Regions from separate parts of the Stenotrophomonas sp. YJH_SMC_25 genome, predicted to be linked through region 2. Evidence: predicted binding sites of a transcription regulator. Region 2 holds the regulator's gene; each other region holds the start of a gene.
The links. Region 2 encodes FliA, which starts transcription of late flagellar genes. Its sites were predicted from a motif close to TAAAGTTTNNCNNNCNNNGGCCGATAA; they were not measured.
Positions count from the first base shown of each region.

Region 1: a site for FliA is predicted at 2,599-2,625, ahead of AC5P7E_RS09585 (methyl-accepting chemotaxis protein). Genes of this name have one in related genera too.
Region 3: a site for FliA is predicted at 1,732-1,758, ahead of AC5P7E_RS09450 (GGDEF domain-containing protein). Genes of this name have one in related genera too.
Region 4: a site for FliA is predicted at 1,381-1,407, ahead of AC5P7E_RS18080 (methyl-accepting chemotaxis protein). Genes of this name have one in related genera too.

Region 1 covers NZ_JCAFSV010000005.1:311,865-315,922, forward strand. The annotation lists gene AC5P7E_RS09580 (glycine zipper 2TM domain-containing protein) at 1-178, opposite strand, end outside; gene AC5P7E_RS09585 (methyl-accepting chemotaxis protein) at 345-2,567, opposite strand; gene AC5P7E_RS09590 (hypothetical protein) at 2,778-3,152, opposite strand; gene AC5P7E_RS09595 (DUF596 domain-containing protein) at 3,233-3,577, opposite strand; gene AC5P7E_RS09600 (hypothetical protein) at 3,574-3,858, opposite strand; partial or broken gene AC5P7E_RS09605 (hypothetical protein) at 3,855-4,058, opposite strand, start outside.
Region 2 covers NZ_JCAFSV010000022.1:10,232-14,289, forward strand. The annotation lists gene AC5P7E_RS19980 (chemotaxis protein CheA) at 1-333, opposite strand, end outside; gene AC5P7E_RS19985 (protein phosphatase CheZ) at 336-941, opposite strand; gene cheY (chemotaxis response regulator CheY) at 941-1,333, opposite strand; gene AC5P7E_RS19995 (RNA polymerase sigma factor FliA) at 1,391-2,134, opposite strand; gene AC5P7E_RS20000 (MinD/ParA family ATP-binding protein) at 2,131-3,018, opposite strand; gene flhF (flagellar biosynthesis GTPase FlhF) at 3,005-4,058, opposite strand, start outside.
Region 3 covers NZ_JCAFSV010000005.1:283,039-287,096, reverse strand. The annotation lists gene AC5P7E_RS09455 (MFS transporter) at 1-201, shown strand, start outside; gene AC5P7E_RS09450 (GGDEF domain-containing protein) at 284-1,699, opposite strand; gene AC5P7E_RS09445 (TonB-dependent siderophore receptor) at 1,987-4,058, shown strand, end outside.
Region 4 covers NZ_JCAFSV010000016.1:24,801-28,858, forward strand. The annotation lists gene AC5P7E_RS18075 (hypothetical protein) at 1-63, opposite strand, end outside; gene AC5P7E_RS18080 (methyl-accepting chemotaxis protein) at 162-1,352, opposite strand; gene hflD (high frequency lysogenization protein HflD) at 1,516-2,130, opposite strand; gene mnmA (tRNA 2-thiouridine(34) synthase MnmA) at 2,127-3,269, opposite strand; gene AC5P7E_RS18095 (NUDIX hydrolase) at 3,266-3,727, opposite strand; gene AC5P7E_RS18100 (hypothetical protein) at 3,729-4,058, opposite strand, start outside.

The DNA.
Region 1 (4,058 bases), on a different contig from region 2:
TGATGCGGTTCGGATCGCGCGAGTTGCGCTGCACTTCCACGTTCTTGCAGACCACGCGACTGCCGTCATTGAACTTGCGTCCCTCATCGCGCGGCCCATACGTCTGCGCACCGGCCACCGACGAAGCCGCCAGCAGCGTGCCCAGCACAAGCAATCGGGTCGAGGTCTTCATGGCCATCTCCTGAGTTCCGGTATGGCGCAAGTGTCCACCTGCGGTTGGCAACCGGAAGTGAAATGCGCGTGTCCGCCGCCTCATCGGCCATCGCGCGTTCAGGAAGAGAATCCGCGCCCATCACGATCAGCCATCGTGATGGGCGCCGTCTCCCTACCGGCGTGCTGCCTTGCTAGAACTCTTCCCAGCCACCCGCATTGGCAGCCAACGTCGGCTCGATGCGCGGTGACAGCACCGCCGGGCGTCTCACCGGCGTGACCGAGGCCGCTACCGCCGCAAGCGCGCGCGGGACCGATACGGCTGCCGCGGCTGCACCGGTGCGGAACACCGACACCGCTTCGGCCAGCAGGTTGGCCTGCTCCTCCATGGAGCGTGCCGCCGCGCTGGCTTCTTCCACCAGCGCCGCATTCTGCTGCGTGGTCTCGTCCATCTGCACCACCGCCTGGTTCACCTGTTCGATACCCGAGCTCTGCTCCTGCGAGGCGGCAGAGATATCCGCCATGATGTCGGTCACGCGCTGCACCGAGGCCACGATCTCGCCCATCGTGGTGCCGGCCTGACGAACCAGCGCCGATCCATCGGCGACCTTGCCGACCGAATCCTCGATCAGGCCCTTGATCTCCTTGGCCGCACCGGCCGAGCGCTGCGCCAGCGTGCGCACCTCACTGGCCACCACCGCAAAGCCCCTGCCCTGCTCGCCGGCACGAGCAGCTTCCACCGCCGCGTTCAAGGCCAGGATGTTGGTCTGGAACGCGATGCCGTCGATGACGCTGATGATCTCGGCGATCTTCTTCGACGAGGCTTCGATGGCCGACATGGTGGTGACCACCTGGCCGACCACCTCGCCGCCCTGTGAGGCGACGCCATGCGCACCGATGGCAAGCTGGTTGGCCTGGCGTGCGTGCTCGGCGTTCTGTTTCACGGTGGAGGTCAGTTCCTCCATCGACGCAGCCGTCTCTTCCAGGTTCGCCGCCTGCTGCTCGGTGCGCCGCGACAGATCGGTGTTGCCCGAAGCGATCTCGCCTGCCGCCAGGTTGATGCTGGACGCGCTGGACTGGATACGGCCGACAATCTGCTTGAGCTGATCGACGGTGGCGTTGCAGTCATCACGCATGCGGGCGAACACGCCGTGGAAGTCGCCCTGCATGCGTACAGTGAGGTCACCGCGCGAGATCGCCTGCAGCAGGGTCGACACCTGCACCAGGTTCTCGTCGGTGGTCTGCATCAGGCGATTGAGCCCGGCCACCATGTCGCGGAAATCATAGGCGAAGCGATCTTCATCGCCGCGCAGGCTGAAGTCGCCGGCGGCTGCGGCCGTCGCCAGGCGGCGGATCTCACCGTTGATCGCCGACAGGCTGGTCTTGGTTTCGTCCATGGCCTGGGTGATTGCGGCCTTCTCGCCCGGCAACGGATCCATGTCCACTGACAGATCACCGCGGGCGTAATGCTTCATTACTTCGATCAGCCGGTTCTGCACCTGCACATGCGAGCCGACCAGCGCATTGGTCTCGTGCACCATGCGCCCGTAGTCGCCAGGAAAAGCACTCTCGTCCATGCGATAGCTGAGGCTGCCCGCGTCGTGCTGGCGGGCCAGCTCGCCCTGCGCCGCCATCACCGACTGCAACTGCGCCTGCATGCGCTGCATCGACCTGAGCAGCTGCGTCACCTCATCGTTGCCGGACGCGTCGATGCTGTTGTCCAGCCGCCCGTTGGCGATGCCGTCGGCCAGCTTCACCGCACCTTCCAGCGGGCGGGTCAGGCTGCGGGTGATGGCCCACGCGGCCAGCGAGCCCAGTAGCAGGCTCAACGCGCCGAACACGATCGACAACGTGCCGGTCCAGGATTCGGTTGAACGGTATTCCTCGCGACTGCGCTCGGTCAGTGTCTCCTGATGCCGCAGCAGGGTCGAGATCGCCTCATTCCATGCGGTGGCCAAGCCGTGCTCGGCGAGCAGTTCCTTGGCCGCGCCGTCGAAATCACCGGCCTTCATGCGCTCGTGCAGATGCTGGGTGGAGGCGTCGGTGGCCTTGCGTGCCGCGTCGATTTTCGCCACCAGGGCATCACCAGTGGCGTCGCGTGGAATCTTGATGTACTTGGCCCAGATACCGTCGTAGGTCTGCGACAGCTCCTGCGCCTTCTGATAATCCTTGTCGAAATCCTCACCGCGCTTGATCACCATCAGCCGGCGATGCATCAGCACCGCGTTGTTGGTATCCAGCATGTCGTTCAACAGCCGCATCTTCACCATGTTGACGTCCACCACTTTCTCGAACTGGGCGGACTTCAGGTGGTTTCCGTACAGCACGAGGCCAACGATGGCCACGATGAACAGCAGCAGCAAACCGAACCCGGCACCCAGCCGGGATCCCACTCGAAGGTTGCGTAAGGCGAGCATCTCAATTCCCTTGATCATGGCCGTATGATCGATGGCGGCGCAGGCAGGGGAAACTTTATGGGTCGATATTATTATATCGATCTAAAACTCTGGAACTGTGCAGACAGGTGTGAAATCAGAAAACCCACGAACGCGTTATATCCATAAGGTATATCGCCATGTGTACCGAGAATGGGATCAGGCCCGGGCCTGCCGCCCCGGCATCCAGCATTACGGAGCAGCAGGCCCCGGGAAGACCAGATCCTTCCCGAGCCTTGCCGCATAGATGCTCTCGAACTGGAAGGAGAGCACAAACCGGAACTCGCACGCCGCAGCGTAACGATTGATGAAGTGGCAGATTTCCTCCCAGGCACTTTCAAACCCGCTCGCGCGGAAATGAAACGAGCCGAGCAGGCCGACCTGCCACTTGGCTTCAATCCCTTCCGCAACGACAGCTTCCGGCGGGTCGACGATGCTGAATCCGAAGCCGGTGTAGGATGCTGGAAGATATCCACGCAGGCCGTCGGCACCGTCGGAGTACGGCCTGGATCGAGTCCAGAGCGCGCAGCACGAAACCCAGATCGGCACCGGCTTCGACTCAAGCAAGCTTCATCAAAGCTCGGTGTCGTTACAAGCCCTGACCCATTCGTCAGGATCATCGGGCGCCACCGACATGAATCGGACTACTACGTCCACTGTTCACGGCCATCTGCGCCGATCCAAACCAGACCCGCCGGAGCATCGGTCAAGAACCAGAGGCCGAATCCATCGATATCATCTTCACCAGGATTTTCGGGCCAAGCGTTTGAGATTAGCGTCAGCTGCTCCCTCCAGTCGCCTTGCAAGAACACCCCGTCCGTTGCAAGCCTCACTTTCCCTTCCCTCAACAAACGACCCATCAACTCGAAGAACGCGTCTTTTCTTTCGGAGATCCCAACACCTCCCATTTCCATCGTCATGTGCTGCCAGACGGCACCCATTGATAACCCAAACGAAGAAGTCACCACTGCACAATGAATCCCGTCTTTCATTTGAACTTCACCTCTACTCGCTTTCCATTATTTATGGATTTATCCTGCACATCAATTGTCCAACTAGCACCAGTCTTCTGCGCGCTCGTTGAAAAATCTCTAAGAGTTATCTTTGCACCAGAGCTCGTGGTTGCCGTATAAAGAAGACCCTTTCCAAGTACGACCTTCGCGACAGGCATGCGATCAGTTCCAGTCAGCTGTCTGAAATACAGCATGACATCGGATGTGCTTGCACCAATATAAACCGGAGCACCCGTACTGACTTGAGCATCGGCCTTCAAGACCTTTGAACCAAGATTAAGCTGAAAATCCTTAGGATCCAATGACTTGCTATTGTATTGGTGTGCGAGGTCATCAATTCGCTTTTGCGAGTACGCCTGAAGAACGGATTCAGGTTGTTTGAGAGACAAATCGGGCAGTTCCCGGCTTGGGCGCCCAGCCATCCATCTGCCCGCCCGCACCACCACTCGGAGCTGGCCGT
Region 2 (4,058 bases):
TGGCTCGGTGCCGGAGGACACGGCGTCCAGCATCGACTGCAGGTAGTCCAGCGATTGCTGGGCGGCGTCGAAGTGGTGGGCCTGCAGCACCGCCTGCCCGGCACGCGCGATGCCCAGGGCCTCTTCAGCGGCGTGGCACAGTTCGACCATCGCGGTAACGCCAAGGAAGCCGGCACCGCCCTTGAGCGTGTGGTATCCACGGAACACGGCGTTGAGCTGCTCGGTGTCCTGCGGTGCCTGCTCCAGCGACACCAGCTGTTCGCCCAGGCGATCCAGGATTTCCTGTGCCTCGATGATGAAATCGGCAGTGATGTCGTCGGATACCGCGCTCATGCTTACAGCCCCAGATCCGACAACAGGTCGTCGGCGTCGTTCTGCGAGACCGCGTGGCGGTCCAGTCCCTTCAGTGCCGGCCCGGCCAGTTCCGGGTCGGTGCGATGCTGTTCCGGCGGCAGGCCGAGTGCGCCGAAGCCCTCGTGCACGCGGCGGACGATGCCGACCACGCGACGGATGATCTGCCCGGTCAGGTCCTGGTAGCTCTGGGTCAGGGCGATCTCGGTCAGGTTGTGGCGGATGCGCTCGAGCTGCGCGTCCTGGCCCGGCTGCAGGCCTTCAGCACGCAGCTGTTCGGTCAGGCTGCGGCATTCCTCGGCCAGGTCCAGGGTGCGGTGCGTGGCCTGTTCGGTCATTGCCACCACGTGGTCCAGGCGTGCGCAGGCGTCGTCCAGCTCACCGGCCTCGCTGGGCACGGTCGGCAGCTCACCCAGTGCCTGCCCCAGCTCGCGGGCCAGCCGCGAGAGGCCGCTCATCATCGGCTGCGTACGCAGCGCGACCAGTCCGTCGATGCGCTGCCGCCAGGCGGCCTCGTCACCGGACTCGAGTGCGTCCAGGGCTTCCTGCAGGCGCAGGGAGAGGGCGCTCTTGTCGACCGTGGTATCCATCAGGCGCTGGCCGCCAGGCGTTCGAAGATCTTGCCGAGCTTCTCTTCCAGCGTCTGCGCAGTGAACGGCTTGATGATGTAGCCGTTCACGCCGTTCTGGGCGGCTTCGATGATCTGTTCGCGCTTGGCTTCGGCGGTGACCATCAGCACTGGCAGGGTCTTCAGCTTGGCATCGGCACGGATCGCCTTCAGCAGCTCGATGCCGGTCATCACCGGCATGTTCCAGTCGGTGACCACGAAATCGAACGGCTGGCTCTGCAGCAGCGACAGCGCGGCATGCCCGTCCTCGGCTTCGGCGGTATTGGTGAAGCCCAGATCGCCCAGCAGGTTCTTGACGATCCGACGCATGGTCGAGAAGTCATCGACGATCAGGATGCGCATGTTCTTGTTCAAAGCAGAGTTCCTTTGTTGTTCATTCCGGGCGGCCGGGGGCAGCCGCCTCGGGCATGTTCATTCTTCCAGGCCGGCGTCCGCCGCCTCGAAAATCTTGAGCCGGCCACGCAGGCGCAGCACCGCCTGGCCGTGGATCTGGCAGACCCGCGACTCGCTCACGCCGAGCACCGCGCCGATCTCCTTCAGGTTCAGTTCCTGCTCGTAGTAGAGCGAGAGCACCAGCTGTTCGCGCTCGGGCAGGTGGCCGATGGCCTTGCCCAGCTCGCGGCCGAACTCACCACGCTCCAGTACCTGCTGCGGGGTCGGGCCGCCCTGGGCGACGGTGTCCAGCTCGCCCTGGTCCTCGATGCGCGACTCCAGGCTCAGCACCTGGCCACGGGCGGCGTCTTCCATCAACCGCAGGTATTCGGGCAGCGGCATCTCCATCGCTGCGGCCACTTCGGTGGCGCTGGCGGCGCGGCCGCTGCTCTGTTCCAGGCGGCGGATGGTGGCGGCGGCATCGCGTGCACGGCGGTGCACCGAGCGCGGCACCCAGTCGCCACGGCGGATCTCGTCGATCATCGAACCGCGGATGCGGATCGAGGCATAGGTCTCGAACGAGGCGCCCTGGTCGGCGTCGTAGCTGCGCGACGCTTCGATCAGGCCCATCATGCCGGCCTGGATCAGGTCGTCCACTTCAACGCTGGCCGGCAACCGCGCGGCCAGGTGGTGGGCGATGCGCCGCACCAGGTCCGAATGCTGGGCGATGACCTCGTTGGCCGCCGAGCGCTGGACTTCCCTGTACTGGGCTGCGCCTTTCATGCGGCCACCCCGCGCTGCTTGAGGATGCGCTCGAGGAAGAACTCGACGCCGCCACGCGGTTCGGTCGGCGCCTGCCAGCGTGCGGTGCGACGCGCGATCTCGGTGATCGCCAGCGCGGCCGGGCTGGACGGGTAGGCCTTCACCACCGGCTGCTGGCGCTGCACCGACAGGCGCAGCCAGTCGTCCTGCGGCACGCAGCCCAGGTAGTTCAGCGAGACATCGGCGAGGAATTTCTCGCAGACGCGGGTCAGCTTTTCGTACAGCACGCGGCCCTCGTTGGGGTCGCGCACCATGTTGGCCACTACCTGGATGCGGTCCACGCCGCGTTCGCGCGACAGCACCTTGATCAGCGCGTAGGCGTCGGTGATCGAGGCCGGCTCGTCACAGACCACCACCACGGTGTCCTGCGCGGCCTGGCAGAAGGTCAGCACGCCGTCGGTGATGCCTGCGGCGGTGTCCACCACCATGATGTCCAGTTCGCGTTCCAGCTCGGAGAACACGTTGACCAGGCCGACGTGCTCGGCCGGGGCCAGCTCGGCCATGTGCCGGCGGCCGGACGCGGCCGGCACCACCAGCACGCCGTTCGGGCCTTCGACGATGACGTCGTCCAGCGAGCAGCGGCCGGCGACCAGGTCGGCCAGCGTGAAGGTCGGGTTCAGCCCCAGGATCACGTCGATGTTGGCCAGGCCCAGGTCGGCGTCCAGCAGCAGCGTGCGCTTGCCCATCCCGGCCAGTGCCACCGCCAGGTTGGCGGACACATTCGTCTTGCCCACGCCGCCCTTGCCGCCAGTGACGGCAATGGTGCGCACAGGGCCGAGCGGCTCGCTGCGGGTGGCCGACAGCGGGAAGGTCTTGGTCAGCTTGGCGTACTCACGCGACGGCATGGTTCAACTCCGGGTTGCAGGGCATATCGGCCGCGCGGCGCAAATCTTCAAGGCGAAGTACGAGATTGGCCGCACTGGCCCGGTGCAGGTCCTCCGGAACGTCCTGGCCATCGGTCACCCAGTTGATCGGGAGGGCGTGGTCCACGGCCACTGACAGGGCGTTGCCGAAGCGGCCGGTCTCGTCCAGCTTGCTCAGCACCAGGCCCTGCAGGTTGGCGGCGCCGAAGCGGCGGACCACCTCGTCCATGTCGCCGAAGCTGGTGTTGGCCGGCAGCACCAGCAGGGTGCGTACCTGGCGGGCGGCGCGCAGCCACTGCAGCTGCGCGGCCAGCGCGCGGTCGCGCGGGCCCAGGCCGGCGGTGTCGATCAGCACCAGCTTGTAGTCCTTCAGGCGTTCCAGCAGCTGGTCCAGGTCGGTGCCGCTGTTGGCCTCGTGCACCGCGATGCCGAGCTGGCGGCCGTAGCCGTACAGCTGCTCGCGGGCGCCGATGCGGGTGGTGTCGGTGGTCACCAGGGCCACATCGCGCGGCGCATGCTTCTCGGCGAAGCGCGAGGCCAGCTTGGCGATGGTGGTGGTCTTGCCGGCGCCGGTCGGGCCGACCAGGGCGATCACGCCGCCTTCTTCCAGCGGGTCGACCGGGGCGATCGGCAGCTTGCGCGAGATCAGCCCCAGCATCAGGCCGCGGCCACGATGGGCTTCGGTCTCCAGCGGGATCTGCATGGCCACGTCGCGGGCCAGCCCGGCGTCGAAACCGTACTCGTCCATCAGGTCCAGCGCGGTGGCGCGCACCGGGCTGCCACGCAGGCGCTCGTCGGTGAAGCGGTTCATCTCGCGCTCGATCACCTGGCGCATGCCGGCCACTTCCTGGCGCAGCTGGCGGATCTCGGCGTCGTCCTGGGCAACCACGGTCAGCGTCGGTGCCGGGGCCAGCATGGGGGCCGGGCTGGCTTCGCCGGCGGCTTCGGCCGCTGCCGGTTCGCTGGCGGCGATCCCGGGCTGCGCTTCGGTCACGGCAGCGGTCGGCAGCGGCGGCGGCTGC
Region 3 (4,058 bases), on a different contig from region 2:
GCGTTGTACATGCTGTTCTATGCGGTGGGCAGCGGTGCGGGAGCGGCGGCGGGGCCTTGGATGCAGGTGCGGCATGGCTGGCCCGCTGTGTGCCTGCTGGGGGCAGGCATCGCGTTGCTGGCGCTGCTGTGGTGGGCAGCATGGCGGGTGGGGGCGGTGAAAGCAGCGGCTGGCGCGCGAACCGGTAGAGTCGACTGTTAGTCGACTGCTCTTCGTTCCGACGGCGAAAAATCCCGCGCTGCGCGCGATAGTCGACCAGCGGTCGACTCTACCTGTCCTGCCGTCATCGCCGCAGTGCACGCCGCCCCGGGGCTTCCTGCAGGTCCGCGCTGGCGACCACCACGCGGTTGCGGCCGCTGCGCTTGGCCTCGTACATCGCGGCGTCGGCACGTGCCATCAACCGCTCGTAGTCCGGATGACCATCGTGACCGGCCACGCCGATGCTGGCGGTCAGCTCCAGCACCTGGCCATTGGCCAGCGCAACGGGCGATTGCGCGATCTGCCGGCGCAGGCTCTCGGCGATCACGGTCGCCTGTGATTCGCTGGCCGCCACCAGCACCACCACGAATTCTTCGCCGCCATAGCGGAACAGGTAGTCGCTGCCACGCGTGAGCTGGCCGAGCAGGCCGGCCACGTGCTGCAACGCACGGTCGCCGGCATCGTGGCCATGGCCGTCGTTGATTGCCTTGAAATGATCTAGGTCGAGCAGCAGCAGCGAGAACGGTGTGCGGTTGCGCGTGGCCAGCTCGATTTCCCGGCGCAGCACGGTGGGCAGGAAGCGACGGTTGAGCAGGTTGGTCAGCGCGTCGCTGCCGGCATCCAGTTCGCCGATGCGCTCGAACAGCAGCGTCATCAGGGTGCGGATGGCGGCCAGGTCCTCGCGGATGGCCGGCAGCACCGCCAGTCGCTGCGCCGGAGCATCGCCACTCGCGCGCTGCAGGTGGCCGTCAATGCGGGCCATCAACTGGCCCACCTGCTGCGTTTCGCTGCTTTCGCCGAAGCTGGGGATGCCCTTGTGGGTGAACCACAGGCCGAACTCCGAGGTGGCCAGGCTGGCGTTGTCGCTGGCCTGCACGTGGCCGGCGAGGGCGTAGAGCAGGGCGTTCTCCCAGTCCAGCAGCAATGCGCGCTGGCGCTCGCGTTCGGTACCGACGTTCTGTACCAGCGAGAACAGCCGGTAGGCGGCGTCGGCACGGGTGGAGCGCTCGCGCGCATGGGTGTAGGCCAGGGTCATGCCTTCCATGGCGATGTCCATGATCGCGCTGAGGCAGGCGATGGCGGCGAACGCGGTCGCGCTGTCGGGCGCGTCGTCGCGCAGGCGCACGAACAGCTCGTGCTTGAGCACGCGCGCACCGCGCGTCACCAGGTCGACCGGGATGCCGACCCGTGCGTGTACGTCGCCGATCACCCGCTGCGAGGCGACCGTGGTGGCGATGCCAGCGGTGTCGGTGGTCAGCAGCTGTACCAGCCAGCGCTGCATGGCCGGCTGCAGGCGCTGCTTGACCTGGTCGTGGGACAGGAAGCGGCGTGCGCGCTCGTCCTGCAGCAGCACTTCGTAAAAGCGCTGGGCCAGCGCGGGTGGGGCATCGGAGGCAGCGGCCTTGAGCAGCGCGGTGGCGGCAGGGCCGGCCTGTAGCAGGCATTGCTGCCAGGCCTCGGCCAGCGGCTGGCTGGCATCGTCCAGTTGGGGTGGTTCCACGTCGATCTCTGACTGCGTACGGCAAACCACGGGTATCGGCCGCGGCGGCATACGGTTGATGGCGGGGTAGCCCGCCAGTTTACGCGCGGTGCAGGCTTGCACGGTGCGCAAAGCACATCGACGCCGCTGCGGCAATGAGTGAACGCATTTGAGAATCACTCGCATTGATGGGAGAATGCGCGCACGGAGCGGGCTGCAGGTGCCTGCAGGACGGCTCCGCCTCCCCCCTCGTCGTTGCCTCAAGCCCTTTGCCAGAGGCCCCGCAGCCCTGCCAGAAGGTCCTGATCATGTCTCCTGCCGTTGTCCATTCACCGCGCCCGCTGGCGCTTGCCGTCGCCGCCCTGCTGGCGGGCAGCGCCTTGACCGCCCAGGCCGAAACCGACGCCACCGATATCGACACGGTGCACGTCACCGCCTCGCAGATCGCGCGCCAGGCACTGGGTACCTCGACCATCACCGCCGAGGATATCGCCCGGCGGCCGCCAGCCAACGACATCGCCGAGCTGTTGCGGACCATGCCGGGCGTCAACCTGACCGGCAACAGCGCCTCGGGCCAGTACGGCAACAACCGCCAGATCGACCTGCGTGGCATGGGCCCGGAAAACACCCTGATCCTGGTCGATGGCAAGCGCATCGGCGCACGCGATGCCGTGCGCATGGGGCGCAGCGGCGAGCGCAATACCCGCGGTGACACCAACTGGGTGCCGGCGGAAATGATCGAGCGCATCGAAGTGCTGCGCGGCCCGGCGGCGGCACGCTATGGCTCCGGTGCCTCCGGCGGCGTGGTCAACATCATCACCAAGCGCCCGACCGGCGACCTGACCGGTGCGGTGGACCTGTATGGGCTGGTGCCCGAACACAGCGCCGAAGGTGGCAGCGAACGCGTCGGCCTGCAGCTGAGTGGGCCGATGACCGACACCCTGTCGTTCCGCCTGTACGGCAATCTCAACAAGACCGACGCGGACTCGCTGGAGCTCAACCGCCAGTACGCTACCAACCCCAACGCGGTGCCGCCGGCCGGCCGCGAGGGCGTCAAGAACCGCGATGTCAACGCGCTGCTGCGCTGGGACGTGACCGCCAACCAGGTGGTGGAGTTCGAAGCCGGCACCAGCCGCCAGGGCAACATCTACGCTGGTGATCGCGCGGTCAGCACCACCGGTACCTCGACCGGCGTTGACCTGGCGGCACTGGCCGAGGGCGAAGCGGAGACCAACCGCATGTACCGCAACACCGGCGCGATCACCCATCGTGGCCGCTGGGGCGACGTGACCTCGCGGGTGACAGCTGCGGTGGAGGCGGTGAACAACTCACGCATCAACGAAGGCCTGGCCGGTGGCCCGGAAGGCAGCTTCAACGGCACCGACTGGTCGACCTCGCGACTGCGCAACTACCAGCTGGACGGCGAAGTGAGCTTCCCGACCACGCTGGGTGGTGCCGAGAACATCTGGACGCTTGGCTTTGAATACCTGGACAGCCGCCTGACCGACCCGTACTCGATGAGCCAGTCCAGCAGCAGCGGCGGCGGCATCCCGGGGCTGTCGGCCGATCGTGCGCGGGGCAAGGCCGATGCGCAGACCACCGCCGTGTTCGTCGAAGACAACATCTACCTGGGTGAGCGCTGGATCGTTACCCCGGGCCTGCGCTTCGACCACCACAGCCAGTTCGGCAACAACACCAGCCCCAGCCTCAACGCGCAGTTCCGCATCAACGGCGACTGGGTGGTGAAGGGCGGCATCGCCCGGGCGTTCAAGGCGCCGAACCTGTACCAGTCGAATCCGGACTATCTGTATTACACCCGTGGCAATGGCTGCCCGAATGCACTGCCGAGCCTGGGCGCCGGCTGCTACATGCGCGGCAATGCGGACCTGAAGGCGGAAACCAGCCTGAACAAGGAACTCGGCATCGAGTGGGCACCGCAGAGCGGCTGGCAGGCCTCGTTGACGTACTTCCATAACGACTACAAGGACAAGATCCAGGCCGGCTACACCCAGATCGGCCTGACTGCCGACACCAGGGGCCGCATCTTCCGCTGGGAGAACGCGCCGAAGGCGATCGTGCAGGGGCTGGAAGGCAACCTGGTGATCCCGCTGCTGGGCGAGCAGGGCAACCGCCTGAAGTGGAGCAACAACTTCACCTACATGGTGGAGAACGAGAACAAGCGCACCGGCCAGCCGCTGTCGGTGATTCCAAAGTACACCGTCAACACGATGCTGGACTGGCAGGCCACCGACAAGCTGTCGCTGCTGCTGACCGGCACGTTCTACGGCAAGCAGAAGCCGGCCACCACCAACATCAACAATGATCCGCGCTGCACCGGCAGCTGCGACCCATCGATCGCACTGCAGGATCGCGGTGCGTA
Region 4 (4,058 bases), on a different contig from region 2:
CACGCTCGCGTTGCGCGGGCGCTCGGTATCGGTGAGAGAGGGCAGGGCGCGGATCAGTGTCATGGTGCGGGTACAGGATGCATCCAACGGCGGGTTACAGGCAAAGGCCCCGGTCGAACCGGGGCCTTGCGGGCTGCCGGCGAGGGCAGCGGACATCAGGATCAGAACAGCTCGACGGTGCCGGCGCCCATGCTCTGCTGGGCAACCGGCTTGTGCGGCGGGCGCTCCCATTCGCTGCGCAGTTCGCGCAGGCGGCTGCCGGTGCGCTGCAGGGCGGTGGCGATCTCTTCGTCGAATACGCCGCCATTGCGGTGCAGCAGTTCCTGCAGGGCCACCGCTTCGCGGTTGATCGCGGTCAGGCGGTCCAGGTGGGTGTGCACGCCGCCCAGCGCTTGGGTGGCGATGTCTTCGAACTGCAGGGCGCGCACGGCTTCGGCTACGCTGCCATCGATCGAACGGGCGCACTCGGACACTTCGCGCATGCCGTCACCCAGCGAGGCGTTGATCTGCGCGACGTTGTCGAGCATCGCCGCCGCTTCCTGGCGCGCTTCGCGGGAGCGGTCCATGTCACGCGAGGCCATGTGCGAGACCGTCTCGCGCACCTTGGCGATGGCGTCCTTGGAGCTGTGTGCCAGCTTGCGGATCTGCTCGTTGAAGGTGGTCGAGCGCTCGGACAGGTTGCGCACTTCGTCGGCGACCACCGCGAAGCCACGACCGGCTTCACCGGCACGTGCCGCTTCAATGGCAGCGTTCAGGGCCAGCAGGTTGGTCTGGTCGGCGATCGACTTGACGTCCTCCAGCAGCGCGAAGATGCCATCAAGGTGCTGCGCCATCTGGTCGATGTGCTGCACGGTGGTGCTGCTCTGGCCGCTCACCTGTTCCAGCGCTTCGACCAGCTGTTCCATGCGGTGGCTGGCGTGCTGGGCGAAACGGGCAACGTCGAGGCCGGCATTGCCTTCGTCACCGGCGCGGTCGACGATGCGCGACAGGGCCTGGCTCTGCTGGCGAGACTTGCGGTTCATCGCATCGAAGCTGCCACCGAGGCTGGAGACGGCCTGGCGGATCAGGTCACGGGCGCGTTCCACTTCGCCGCGCGAACCCTCGATCTCGTTGCCGACGAAATTGCGCAGTTCGGTCAGCAGCTGGTCCTGCTCACGCAGGACACGGGCGTGTTCCGGGGAACGGTGTGCCTGGGCGCGGGTGGTCCACCACGCAAAGCCGAGCCAGCTCAGCGTCATCGTGGTCAGGATCGCCCAGCGCAGGGCGGCCGGCCATTCGAAACCGATGGCGAAGGGGAGCAGCAGGGTCAGAGCCAGGGGGGCGGCCAGACGGATGAAAATGCGTGAGTACATGGACGTTCTCGGGAGGTGCACGGAGGATGTATCGGCCGTACCCCCTTTCTCTTTAACGTCGATATGCCTCGAAGTGCATTCTGAATGCGCCGGTTTTCCGGCGCCTTGGCGGCTTCGGGGTCAGAGCCCTTTCCGTGCTGGAAAGGGATCCGACCCCACACCCTCAGGCCAGCTGCCGGTCCACGGCCTCGATCATCGCCTTGCGGCTGAACAGGAAGTCCCAGTAGCTGCCGCCCAGCTGCCGCCACAGCACCGCAGCGCGCACCGCGGCCAGCAGCAGGGCGCGGATCTCGGCCACCACGCCAGCCTGGCCCAGGTAGTGCGGGTTGCCCTGCACCATGACCCGCGGCTTGAGGTGGCTGATGGTGTCGGCGTAAAGGCCTCCCAGGTTGGCCAGCACGTCCGGGTGGCCGCTGTCGCCCAGTTCGGTGGCCTGGCGCTGGGCGCGCTCGATGCCCGAGGCGACCTTGTTCACGGTGGCGCCATCCTGAACGAAGCGACGCTCCAGCTGCAGCACCGACAGGGCCAGCTTGGGCAGGATCGGGTCCTGGCCCTGGCTGCGGAAGTAGTTGTGCAGCAGGCGCAGGCCGGACTTCAGTGCATGGCGGTCACCGAACACCTCCTGCGGCGAGGACGCATCGACACGGAACACGCTGTCCACGGCGGTGCGCACGGCGGCGGCGTCGGAATGGCCGGTATCGGCGATACGGCGTACCTGCTGCAGGGCCTGGGCAATGCCGGCCAGGGCCAGGACGCGGTCGTCGACAGTGAAACTCATGCAGCGATTACCTCAAAAGGGGAAGGGGTGGTGCGCAGGCGCTGCTCCAGCGGCGCATCGGTGGCGGCGATCACCGCGCCACCCAGGCACACGTCACCGTCATACAGCACCAGCGATTGACCGGGGGTAACGGCGCGCTGCGGGCGCGCGAAGGTGACCAGCACGCTGCCATCGTCCAGCACCTGGACCGTACACGGCTCATCGGGCTGGCGGTAGCGGGTCTGGGCGGTGCATTCGAAGCGCCGTGCCGGCGGCGAACCGGCGATCCAGTGCGCGGTTTCCGAGCGCAGGCGCTCGGACAGCATCCACTTGCTGTCGCGGTCCTGGTCCACGTACAGCACGTTGCTGGCCACATCCTTGCCGACCACGTACCACGGCGCGGCCGGGCGTCCACGCACGCCGCCGATGTTCAGGCCCTCGCGTTGGCCCAGGGTGAAATAGAACACGCCCGGATGTTCGGCGATCACGCTGCCGTCGGCCGGGTCGAGGATCTGGCCGGGCCTGGCCGGCAGGTAGCGGCCGAGGAACTCGCGGAAGTCACGCTCGCCGATGAAGCAGATGCCGGTGGAGTCCTTCTTGGCGTGGGTCGGCAGGCTGACGTCACGCGCGATCCGGCGCAGGTCGGTCTTTTCCAGGTCGCCGATCGGGAACAGGGTGGCCGCCAGCTGCTCCTGGCCCAGCTGGTGCAGGAAGTAGCTCTGGTCCTTGGAACGGTCGGCGCCGCGCAGCAGCAGCCACTGGCGGCCGCGCTGGGTCACCCGTGCATAGTGGCCGGTGGCGATGCGCTCGGCGCCCAGCTCGCGGGCGGCATCCAGGAAGTGCTTGAACTTCACTTCGCGGTTGCACAGCACGTCCGGATTCGGGGTGCGCCCGGCGGCGTACTCGGCCAGGAAGTGCTCGAACACACCCTGCCAGTACTCGCTGGAGAAATCGCGGAAGTGGAACGGGATGCCGAGCAGGCCGCAGACAGCCACCGCATCGCGGCGGTCGTCCTCGGCGCGGCAGTCACCGCTGCCGTCGTCGGCCCAGTTCTGCATGAACAGGCCGGCCACGGCTTCGCCCTGCTGTACCAGGCGCCAGGCGGCGACCGAAGAGTCGACACCTCCGGAGACGCCCACCATCACGCGCGGAGTGCTCATGCGACCTCCCGGACCAGCGAAAGCGGATGGCGCTGGCCACCCAGGTAATCAGCCACCACCTGCCAGACCAGCGGGCTGCGCTGGCGCTCGCCGGCGGCCTGCAGTTCGGCCGGGGTCAGCCACAGCGCGCGGTCGATGCCGGTGTCCAGTGGCTGCGCCGGGTCGTGCGAGACCGGGCGCGCCGCGTAGCAGAAGCGCAGGAAGGCAGTGCCGTCGCCGGCAGTCCACTGGTAGCAGCCGATGAAATGGGTCAGCTGCACCGTCCAGCCGGTTTCCTCGCGGGTCTCGCGCAGGGCTGCCTCGGCCAGGCTTTCGCCCGGCTCGAGGTGGCCGGCCGGCTGGTTCAGCACCTGCCGGCCATCGATGGTCTCTTCAACCAGCAGCACGCGGCCGCCGTCGACCACCACCGTGGCAACGGTGGCGTGCGGTGCCCAGCGCGGGTCCGGCGTGGCGTTCAACTCAGAACTCGTCCTTCTTGGTCAGTTCCAGCTCCATGGCGTCGGCGGTGCGGATGGCCGCATCGATGGCGTCGCTGAGCTGGTCGGCAGTGGCATCGGCGTCGATCTTGACCACGAACATGGCGGTGGTGTCCTGCTTTACCCAGCCGCCCATCTTGGCATCCTGCGAATCTTCCAGCAGGCGGTTGGCCACGGTCACCGGGAACTGCTTGGTCTTCGCGTTGTAGGCCGGCGACCAGATCTCGCGGATGTTGTGGGTACCGAAATCTTCCACCGACGAACGCACGTAGACCATCTGGGTGCGGTCACCCTCGACGTCGAAGACCATGCG